DNA from 3 places in the Micromonospora sp. NPDC047762 genome. Region 1 is predicted to be linked to each of the others. Evidence: riboswitches for the same ligand, from Rfam matches in the RefSeq annotation. Region 1 holds a riboswitch; each other region holds the start of a gene.
What was found. Region 1 has a riboswitch for cyclic di-AMP ahead of ACGF3C_RS04145 (NlpC/P60 family protein). Riboswitches for the same ligand answer to the same signal wherever they lie in the genome.
Positions count from the first base shown of each region.

Region 2: another riboswitch for cyclic di-AMP. It lies ahead of ACGF3C_RS15935 (coiled-coil domain-containing protein); the one in region 1 lies ahead of ACGF3C_RS04145 (NlpC/P60 family protein).
Region 3: another riboswitch for cyclic di-AMP. It lies ahead of ACGF3C_RS12320 (C39 family peptidase); the one in region 1 lies ahead of ACGF3C_RS04145 (NlpC/P60 family protein).

Region 1 covers NZ_JBIDCQ010000001.1:840,345-843,708, reverse strand. Annotated here, with positions in the region: gene ACGF3C_RS04150 (N-acetylmuramoyl-L-alanine amidase) at 1-914, opposite strand, end outside; cyclic di-AMP (ydaO/yuaA leader) riboswitch at 1,150-1,285, shown strand; gene ACGF3C_RS04145 (NlpC/P60 family protein) at 1,299-2,339, shown strand; gene dcd (dCTP deaminase) at 2,400-2,978, opposite strand; gene ACGF3C_RS04135 (pyridoxamine 5'-phosphate oxidase family protein) at 3,076-3,364, shown strand, end outside.
Region 2 covers NZ_JBIDCQ010000004.1:420,203-423,566, forward strand. Annotated here, with positions in the region: gene ACGF3C_RS15925 (HelD family protein) at 1-41, shown strand, start outside; gene ACGF3C_RS15930 (cation diffusion facilitator family transporter) at 148-1,065, shown strand; cyclic di-AMP (ydaO/yuaA leader) riboswitch at 1,184-1,315, shown strand; gene ACGF3C_RS15935 (coiled-coil domain-containing protein) at 1,321-2,385, shown strand; gene ACGF3C_RS15940 (hypothetical protein) at 2,525-3,025, shown strand; gene ACGF3C_RS15945 (SRPBCC family protein) at 3,188-3,364, opposite strand, start outside.
Region 3 covers NZ_JBIDCQ010000003.1:320,528-323,891, reverse strand. Annotated here, with positions in the region: gene ACGF3C_RS12330 (CDP-glycerol glycerophosphotransferase family protein) at 1-206, shown strand, start outside; gene ACGF3C_RS12325 (alpha/beta fold hydrolase) at 211-957, opposite strand; gene ACGF3C_RS12320 (C39 family peptidase) at 1,081-1,929, opposite strand; cyclic di-AMP (ydaO/yuaA leader) riboswitch at 2,161-2,301, opposite strand; gene ACGF3C_RS12315 (hypothetical protein) at 2,586-3,356, opposite strand.

The DNA of each region.
Region 1 (3,364 bases):
GCCCAACTCGCCTCGGTGTCGTGGATGACGATGTACTCGATCTTCTGCCGCGCGGGCCGGTCGGAGAGGTCGTGGTTGCCGTAGTCCCCCTCGCCGAACGCCTCGTAGGGCGCCGGGATCCACTCGCAGGAGATGGTGCGGGGGCACTCCACCCCGTCCGGGCGGGCCAGCCGGCGCAGGCCCAGCCGGTCCAGCCAGGAACGTTCGGGCCGCACCGTCCGGGCCGGCAGGGTGATCCGTTGGCCGTCGTCGGTCACCCGGGCTTCGCCCGCGCCGATGGTGGTGAAGACCTCGTCGGCGAAGGCCGCCGCGGCGTCGGCGCTGTCCGCGCCCGAGTAGCGGGCCACAGCGCCGTACCAGGCCGCCGGGTCGGTGTCCGCGCCGACCGGCGCGCCCAGATCCCTCTGGTACGCGGCCAGCAGCGCGGCCCCACCCCGGATGTTGAGGCCCGCGTCGGTACGCAGTGCCTCGGGGGCGGCGCCGGTCAGCGCGGCGGCGGCGTCGACGGTCTGCAACGCGGCGGTGGACGGGGCGGGCGCCTCAACCGGTCGGGGCGCGGGCACCCGGGCCGGCCGGGAGCCGTCGCCGCGCGGGTCCTCGGCGCCGGCGTCGTGGTGAGCGCGTCCGGGTAGGGCGGCCACGTGCCGCACGTCGGTCAGGTGCATCGGGCCGTAGCCGCCACTGGTGCTCGGTGTGCCGGCGTTGGTGTCCCAACGGGACTCCAGGTAGGAGACGCCGAGCAGCACGACGGCCGGTACGCCGTACTCGGTGGCCGCGTCGGCGTACTGCTGTTGGCGGTCGGTGGTGGGCGCGGCGGCGGCCGGGCCGGCGGAGAGTGGCACCGTTGTCGCGGCGGCGACCACGGTGGCGGCGAGCAGTGCGCGCCAGCCGGTCGACAGGGTTGGATGGTGCATCGAACCCCCTAGATTCTCGCGGAGTGAGGTCAGGTCACCATCGCGCCGTCCGGGAGCTCGCGTCAATACCTTTCCATCTATCGAAGTGTACGGAAAGAATTCTTCACACACGGTCGGTGACCTCGTCCAATCCGTACGGAGTGTCACGGCCGCACGGGTTGCGGATCGGTAACGGGCGTCTCTACTCTGGTCATTTGTCGGCCCGACAGCAGCTCCGCCCACCCCGGGCGGTAACGGACCGACACCGCCGAGTCGTTTCCGAGCGAACCGGGGACCCAGGTCCCTCGGGGTGAATCCGCAGCCACTGCGGTAGGGCGCCGACTTCCCGCCCGAACCCGTCAGCTAACCCGGTAGGCGGTCAGGAAGAAGGAGTACGGAACCCCGGTGGCACTCCATGCCCCGCGGCCGTCGTCCGAGCGGTCGGCATCAGCCGGCCCGGCGTCGATCGTGCCGCGCCCACGCTGGTCCCGCTTCACCACCGCACTCGCCGCGCTGGCCGGCGTCGCCGTCGTTCTGACCGGCAGCGCCACGGCGGCCCACGCCGACCCCTCCGTCGCCGAGATCGAGCGCCAGATCGACGCCGACTGGAACAAGCTCGAACCGATCATCGAACGGCACAACGCCACCCGCATCGACCTCGCCGCGAAGCGCAAGCAGGCAGACGCCCTGGCCGCCCGGATCACTCCGCTCGAGCGCCAGGTCGACGCCGCGATGGACAAGGTCAGCGCCCTTGCCGTACGCGCCTACATGGGTGAGAACGTCTCGACCGTCAACGCGATGCTGGGCAGCCGGTCGCCCAGCGAGGTGGTCGGCCAGCTCGAAATGCTCGACCGCTTCGCGCACGACCAGCAGAAGGACGTACGCCAGGTGGCCGACCTGCGCGACCAACTGGCCGCGCAGAAGGCGCCACTGGACGAGATGGTGGCCCAGCTGACCCGCACGGAAGCTCAGCTGGCGGCGAAGAAGAAGCAGATCAACGACGAGATCGACCGCCTGCAGAAGCTGCGCCTGAAGGTGTACGGCAGCGGCGGCGGCGGTCCGCTGCGCCCGGCGCCCTGCCCGGGTAGCTACCCCGGCGGTGCCGCGGGCACCGCGGTCAAGTTCGCCTGCGCGCAGATCGGCAAGCCCTACGTCTGGGGTGCCGAGGGTCCGAACTCGTACGACTGCTCCGGGCTGATGCTGGCCGCCTGGGCGAAGGCTGGCGTGTCGCTGCCGCACAACGCCGCCGCGCAGAGCCGGGTCACCAAGAACGTCAGCAAGGGTGACCTGCGCCCCGGCGACCTGGTCTTCTACTACAGCGACATCCACCACGTCGGCATGTACGTCGGCGGCGGCTGGGTGGTGCACGCCTCGCAGGCCGGTCAACCGGTCAAGATGAAGAAGGTCGACGACGGCCCGATCCACAGCTATGGCCGTCCAGGCTGACCCAGTGTGACCGAAGGGCCCGTCGCGATCTCCTCGCGGCGGGCCCTCGTCGTTCTGGTCCTAACGGGTGGGCCAGGTGCGCCAGTGCTGCCAGGCGCGGCTGGGTGTCGGCCCCCGCTGGCCCTGGTAGCGCGAGCCGTAGACCACCGAGCCGTACGGGTGCTCGGCCGGCGAGGAGAGCCGGAAGATGCAGAGCTGCCCGATCTTCATGCCCGGCCACAGGGTGATCGGCAGGTTCGCCACGTTCGAGAGTTCCAGCGTCACGTGACCGGAGAAGCCCGGGTCGATGAAACCGGCGGTGGAGTGCGTGAGCAGCCCGAGCCGGCCCAGGGAGCTCTTGCCCTCCAGCCGGCCGGCGAGCTGGTCACCCAGGGAGATGACCTCCAGCGTCGAGGCGAGCACGAACTCCCCCGGGTGCAGCACGAACGGCTCGCCGTCGGGGACCTCGACCGCCGAGGTCAGGTCGTCCTGCTGCATGGCCGGATCGATGTGGGTGTAGAGGTGGTTGTTGAAGACCCGGAACAGCCGGTCGAGTCGGACGTCGATGCTGGAGGGTTGGACCAGGGTGGGCTCGAACGGCTCCAAGCCCAGCGTGCCGGCCTTGATCTCGGAGACCAGGTCACGGTCGGAGAGCAGCATCGGACCACCATAGCCGCGTTGCCAAAAGTGGCCGGATTCGGTGCTGGACCAGCGCGTCGAGGTCGCTGCTCGTACATTTGTTCGATAGAATGCCCACATGGCTTCCTGGTCCGAATTCGCCGCCGACGAGCCCCGACTCGCCGACGGGATCCGCGTTCTCCTTCAGCAGTACGGGCCGGGCTTCGGCTATCTGGCCACGGTCCGTGCCGACGGTGGGCCCCGCGTCCATCCGGTCTCCCCGGTCATCACCGCCGAGGGGCTGTTCTGCTTCATCATCGACTCGCCCAAGCGCCGCGACCTCGAACGTGACGGCCGTTACGCGCTGCACTCGTTCCCTGCGGAGGAGAGCGACGACGAGGCGTACGTGGCAGGTCACGCCCGCCCGG
Region 2 (3,364 bases), on a different contig from region 1:
GGGCCACCCAGCGTCTCACCACCATCGACCCGACCGGCTGACGTGTGCGGACTGCCGCAGGCGGCACGCCCTGCCCGTACACTTGCACACATAGCGATGTGAGCATACATTTGACCGGGTCCCGACCAGCGGCGGAAGGTGGTTCTCGTGGGCGCAGGTCATGACCACCACCATGGGTCCGTCGCCAATGCCGCACACCAGCACCGAGGTCGGCTCTGGGCGGCCTTCGGGTTGCTCGCCACCCTGATGGTGGTCGAAGCGGTGGTCGCACTGCACACCAGCTCGCTCGCCCTGCTCTCCGACGCCGGGCACATGTTCACCGACGTGCTCGGCATCGGGATGGCGCTCGCCGCCATCACGGCGACCCGGCGGGCCACCGGCGACCCGCAGCGCACCTTCGGGCTCTACCGGCTCGAGGTGCTCGCCGCGCTGGCCAACGCCGTCCTGCTCTCCGGCGTCGCGATCTACGTGGTGGTCGAGGCGATCCGCCGCTTCGGTGACCCGCATGAGGTCATCGCCGGCCCGATGCTCGCGGTGGCCGTGCTCGGCCTGCTCGCGAACATCGCCGCATTCGCGCTGCTGCGCGCCGGAGCCCGGGAGAGCATCAACCTCCAGGGCGCCTACCTGGAGGTGCTCGGTGACCTGCTCGGCTCGGTCGGCGTCATCGGCGCGGCGCTGCTCATCACCGTCACCGACTGGTGGTGGGCCGACCCTCTGGTCGCGGTCGCCATCGGCGTGTTCATCCTGCCGCGCACCTGGCGGCTGGCCCGCGCCGCCATCCGCATCCTGGTGCAGGCCGCCCCGGAGCACCTCCAGGTGACCGCCGTGCACGACCGGCTCGCCGCCGTCCCCGGTGTCGTCGAGGTGCACGACCTGCACGTCTGGACGCTCACCTCGGGCATGGAGGTGGCCTCCGCCCACCTGACCATGGCACCGGGCGCGGAGGTCGGCGCGGTGCTCACCGCGGCACGTACGGCCCTGCACGACGACTTCCGCATCGAACACGCGACCTTGCAGATCGAGCCCGGCGCCGCTTCTGGAGCCTGCGGCTCCATCGAATGGTGACCGGTTCGTCGATTTCCGTGGTGACGCACGCACCGTCCGTCACATCGGCTGCAGCGGCCCCACCCGCACCGGTAGGCTCGGTCCCGGCCGTCACCAGGCGGCGCCCTCCCGGCGCCGGTGGCGGTCGCCGCCTAATCGCCCACCTGGGCGAACCGGGGAACCATGTTCCTGGGGTGTATCCGCGTCAGCGGTAGGGATCTTCCGTCCCGAACCCGTCAGCTAACCCGGTCGGCGGCTGACGGAAGGACATGCGCAGTGGCACCAGCACGACCACCCGCCGCCCGACTGGCGGCCCTGATCGTCGCGATGTTCGCCCTCGGCGTCGCGCTTCCGGCCGGCACCGCCTCGGCCGCACCCCCGACCGGCCTGCGGGCCGCCGCACCCGACTCCGACGAGGAGGGCGGCACCCCGGCGTTGCGGGCCCAGCTTGAGGCGGCCAGCAAGGGCTACCTGGACGCGAAGCGCGCCCTGGACACCTCAGTGCAACGGCAGAAGCAGCTCGGCACCCAGTTGAAGACCATCGAGGTCGAGATCGACCAGCGCAACGGCAAGGTCGGCGAGATCGCCGAGGTCGCCTACCGCACCGGCCGGCTCGGTGCGGTGTCGGCGCTGCTCAACAGCAACACCCCGGAAGGCTTCATGGACCGGGCGGCCGCGCTGGACGCGGTGGCGGCCAACGAGGACCGGGTGCTGCGCGACCTGCTGGACACCAAGGACAAGGCCAACCGCACCCGCGTCGCCCTGGACGGCGAGATCAACGAACAGCGCAAGCAGGTCGCGGTGATGGCCAAGCGCAAGGAGCAGGCCGAACGGGCCCTGACCGTGGCCACCACGCCCAAGCCGCAGACCACTGCCGACGCCGGCTCCAACCGGGGCACCTCCAGCGCCAACGCGAAGGCCGCACCGCGCAACTCCGACGGCTCCTGGCCCTCCGAGTCGTGCAGCGTCAACGACCCCACGCCGGCCAACGGCTGCATCACCCCGCGCACCCTGCACGCGCTCAACCAGGCCAAGGCCGCGGGATTCACCCGGTACGTCTCGTGCCACCGCCCCAGCGGCTCGGGTGAACACCCGAAGGGCCGGGCCTGCGACTTCGCGGCGCAGAAGAACGGCTTCGGCGGCAACGCCACCGGCGGCGACAAGACGTACGGCAGCAACCTGGCCGCGTACTTCATCCGCAACGCGGACCGGCTCGCCGTGCTCTACGTGATCTGGTACAGGCAGATCTGGCTGCCCAGCAGCGGGTGGAAGTCGTACAGCGGGGCGCAAGGCACCCCGTCGACCGACCACACCAACCACGTACACCTGTCGGTCTACTGACCCACGCGTCGTGATGCCTGTGAGCCACTGATGCTCACAGGCATCACGTGCGTCCGGGGCCGGGCTACGTCACCGGGCGTACCCCTGATGTCGTCGCTCGTCGGACGACCCGGCCGCGGCCGGCGGGCAGCATCGCGGTATGCCTCGGATCCGACCCACCACCCGCAAGGCGCTGCTCACCCTGCACCTCGTCACCTCGCTCGGCTGGCTCGGCGCCGACCTGGTGCTGCTCACCCTCGGCGTCGCCGTGCAGCGGGGCGCCGACCCGGCGGTGGTCTATCCGGTCACGGCCCTGGTCGGCACGGTGCTGTTCGCGCCGCTGAGCGTCCTGGTCTGGCTGATCGGAGTCGCCAGCTCGCTGCTCACCCCATGGGGCCTGCTGCGCCACCGCTGGGTGCTGGTCAAGCTCGTGCTCACCACGGTGATGGTCGGGCTGGTGCTGTTCCTGCTCACCCCGAATCTGCGTCACGCCGGAGCGGTCGGCGCCGCCCTGCCCGCCCGCGATCGCGCTGACCTGGTCATCGCGCCGGCGGTGTCGACCAGCCTGATGGTCATCGCGACAGTGCTCTCCACCTACAAGCCGTGGGGCCGACGTCCCACCACCCGCCCGACCCGCAACAGCACGCCAACCCCGATCTAACGCCCCCACACCCCGCCCTGCCCGCCCTGCCCGCCCTACGCGCCCGCGATCTTGCACTTGCTGCGCCGACATATGGCTTCATCCCACTGATATCGACAGCCGAAAGTGCAAGATCGGCGCGCCGAGGGGCGCCGCACGGGGTCGGCCACGGGGCGGGGTGGGTCAGGGGTTGGGGGGCGGGGTGTTGGTGGTGCGGTCTAGGGCGGCGCCCAGCCGGGTGGCCAGGGCGAGGTGAGCGGCCTGGGCCTGGCGGAACGCGTAGCGGAACAGGGGCCTCGGCGCGGTCAGGGTGATCTCGACGTCGACGCGGGTCAGGCCGTCCGGCTCGGCGCGTAGTCG
Region 3 (3,364 bases), on a different contig from region 1:
GTTACGTGCTGCGTCGGGACATGTCCAACGTGGACGAGGTGCTGACCGCCCTGCTGGACACCGACCCGCTGGCCGAGGCCCGCTGGGCCACCCGCCGCCGCTACCTGGGTGACTTCCCGGCCGAGTCGTACGCCGAGGCGTTCCTGGCCGCCGCCCGCCGGGAGCTGGCGCCGGCCGAGGCGCTCACCGCGACCGCACCGGCATAGCCGCTCAGCGGTACGGGTCCAGCAGCGCCAGCACCGCCGCCGGGTCCTCCACGTGCGCGTTGTGTCCGAGACCGGGCAGCGTGGCGACCGGTACGCCGTACTCCTTGAGCTGTTCGTCGGTGACCATCGGGTCGTTCTCCCCGCGCGCCAGCACCACCGGCACGTCGGTCGCCGCCAGCAGCACGGCCAGATCGGGCTCGCCGACGGCGAAGGCGGCCGGGTCCATGGCGAGGCGCCACCGGCCGTCGACCTGGCGCAGCCCGGCTTCCACCACCGGGTGGTCCGGCGGGACCAGACCGGTGAGCCCGGCGACCCGCAGGTAGCGGCGAGCCGCCTCGGTGCGGGTGGCGAACCAGCTCACCGGTCGGACGGCGAGCTCGGCGGCGCGGGTCAGCTCGGCGGGTGACCAGAGTGCCTTGATGCCCAGCCCGACCACGGCGTCCACCGGCGTTCCGGCGTCGCGGGCGGCCAGCGCCAGGCCGACCACCCCACCCAGCGAATGCCCGAGCACGACCAGCCGGTCGTCGGGGACGAGGGCCCGCGCGATCTGCTGAGCGAAGCCCGCGAAGGAGTACGAGGGCAGCGGCGACGCCCAGCCGTGGCCGGCGAGGTCCGGTGCCAGCCACCGCCCGGGCCAGTGCTGCTCAAGGTACGGGGCCCAGGGCAACCACACGTCCCCGGTCGTTCCCATGCCGTGCAGCAGCAGCAGGACCGGCCCGCGGCCGGTGTGACCACCCGTTTCATCCACCACGGCCGCAGTCTCCCACGGTTCACGGTCGGGTACGAGGGCCGTCGATGGCGGGCCGGGCGGACAAACGCCGCGGGCGCCGGCCCCTTGTGGGAGACGGCGCCCGCGGCGGTCAGGGTGCCCGGGTCAGGCGGAGTAGCCCCGGCTGGTGATCCAGTTGGCCAGGTCGATCGTGGTGATCCAGTACGACGGGTCGGCCGGGTTCGCCGAGTCGGCGATCCGCACGGTGCGACCGTTGTCCTTGTAGCCCACCACGGCGATGTAGTGCCCACCGCCGTAGGAGTGCCACCCGCCGTTGGTGTCGACGGCGTCCCCGACGACGTTGGCCACCACGCCCCGGCCGTCGGTGACGGCCTTCACCACGTCGGCCTGGAGCCGGTCCATCTGGGCCGGGCTGGGCGCGCCGGGGAACATCCGGGTCCGGTACGGGGAGCCCTTCACCTCGGCGTTGAGCACCCGGGTGGTGTCCGCGGCCGAGTTGGTTCCCATCTCGGTGGTGCCCAGCTCGGCGCCGAGCTCCTCCTGGGTGCGGTCGATGCCGGCGGCGCTGAGCGCGTTCCGGGTGGCCGCCGGGCCGCAGTTGTAGTAGGTGTTCTGCGCCTCGTAGTCGTAGTCGAGCACCTTCGTCGCGGGGGGCTTCGGCGGCGTCGGCTTACGGGTGAGGTCGGGGTTGCTCTTGGCCTTGGCGGCGGGCGACGCGGCGCTGGTGGCCGGGGCGGCCGTGGTCGGCGCGGCGCTGGCCGAGGGGGACGCGTCCCGAGCCTCACTGCGGGAGGCGGCGACGTCGCTGCGCATCTCGGCGACGGTGGTCGCGGTGCGCTGGCCGGCCGGGGCGTCGTCGGCAGTGGTGAGCAGGGCGCCGGTGGTGGTGGCGATCGCGAGGGCTGCGGCGGAGGCGGCGACGATCTGGTACGGGCGCTCGGTGGCGAGGCGACGGAGCTGGCGCTGCAGGGTGTGCTTCACGGGGTCCTCCACGGATCGGGGGGAGAGCGGCACACCGGGGCCGGACCGGTATCCGGGCAGGCGCCAGCGCGCGGACCGTGGTCCGCGGGTGTGAACCGCTCAGGGGAACGCCCGGATCGGCCGGGCGGGAAAGGCGATGACCCGGGGGTCAGCTCACCGTCACGCGACGAATGAGCGGGTGCACCGCCGCGCCGTGGAGGCGAGGGAACAACCGAGGGGTGGAAAGGTGCTGCACGAGGATGGGACTCCTTCCGACACCGCCTACCGGGTTAGCTGACGGATTCGGGCGGGAAGACGCCCTACCGCGGGCCGTGGCTCGCGGATTCACCCCGGACTTACTGGTGGGTCCCCGGTTCGTTGATCACGATTAAGCGGGTCGATGCGGCGTCGCGTCTTGCGATCGGTTACCGCACCGGACGGGACGACACTACTGGCGTCTCAACGCCCTGCCAAGCCAGGTTCACCTGCGTAAACCCCAATTGGCGCCACAATTTCTGCGCGTAATGCCGATGATGTGACTCGATGGGACAACCAGTTACGGCGACGCCTACGGGCGACAACCGGACAGGCCGCAAAGAACGCGGCCACAATCGCGGGAACAATCCCGTCGATCGCGCCGGACGTCCGATTTTGCGATTGGGTGACCGGCCTCACATAACGGATTGGGCTCAACCCACCCGGGCCGGGCGCCACAGTGCCACGACGGCGGGACGCAACGCCCCGGCGACCGTGCGGCGGGCGGGGACCGGGGTCGGGCGGAGCCGGGCCGCCGCCGCGTACGCCTCCTCGGCGAGGGCACGGGCCGACTCGGCGGCCAACTCCGCGTCGCGCCAGGCGACCCGCTCACGATCGGCGGCCACCTGGTAGTCGGTCGACCGCGCATCCCGGATCACCCGGCTGATCAGCACCTCCTGCTCGACCGGGTGTCGCCGGGGATCCCAGCCGCGCCGGTGCCCGAACACGTCGCCGAGCTGCGCCATGGTCAGGTCGCCCCGCCAGTACGCCGCCATCGCCGCCCGGTGCAGATAACGTTCCCGGGCGGCGTACTCGGCGGGGGTGTGCGGGGTCTGCGGGGTGGGCAGTGCCCCCGCGCCAGCGAAGCGACGCGCGGCGGCGTCCGCCTCGTCGTACCCGATCCAGGCCTGCTCCAGCTGTTCCTGAGCGGCCAGCCAGGCGGCACGCCGCCGCTTGGCCGTGGTGGCCGCGCGGGCCGCGGCAACGGCCACCTCCTCGGCGTAGCGGCGCCTGTCGACGGCCTCGGCGGCGGCCAACTCCTGGGCAGTGGGCCCGGCCGGGACCGGGTCGCCAGTCGGCCGGGCCCGTTCGGGGCGGGCGGCCAGCACGGTGAGCAGGCCCAGCGTCAGCAGGAACAGCGTCGACCAGATGGCGGCGGCCCGCGGCACCTCGGTCACGAACTGGTAGAAGACGACGGTCTCCATGGTCGGCA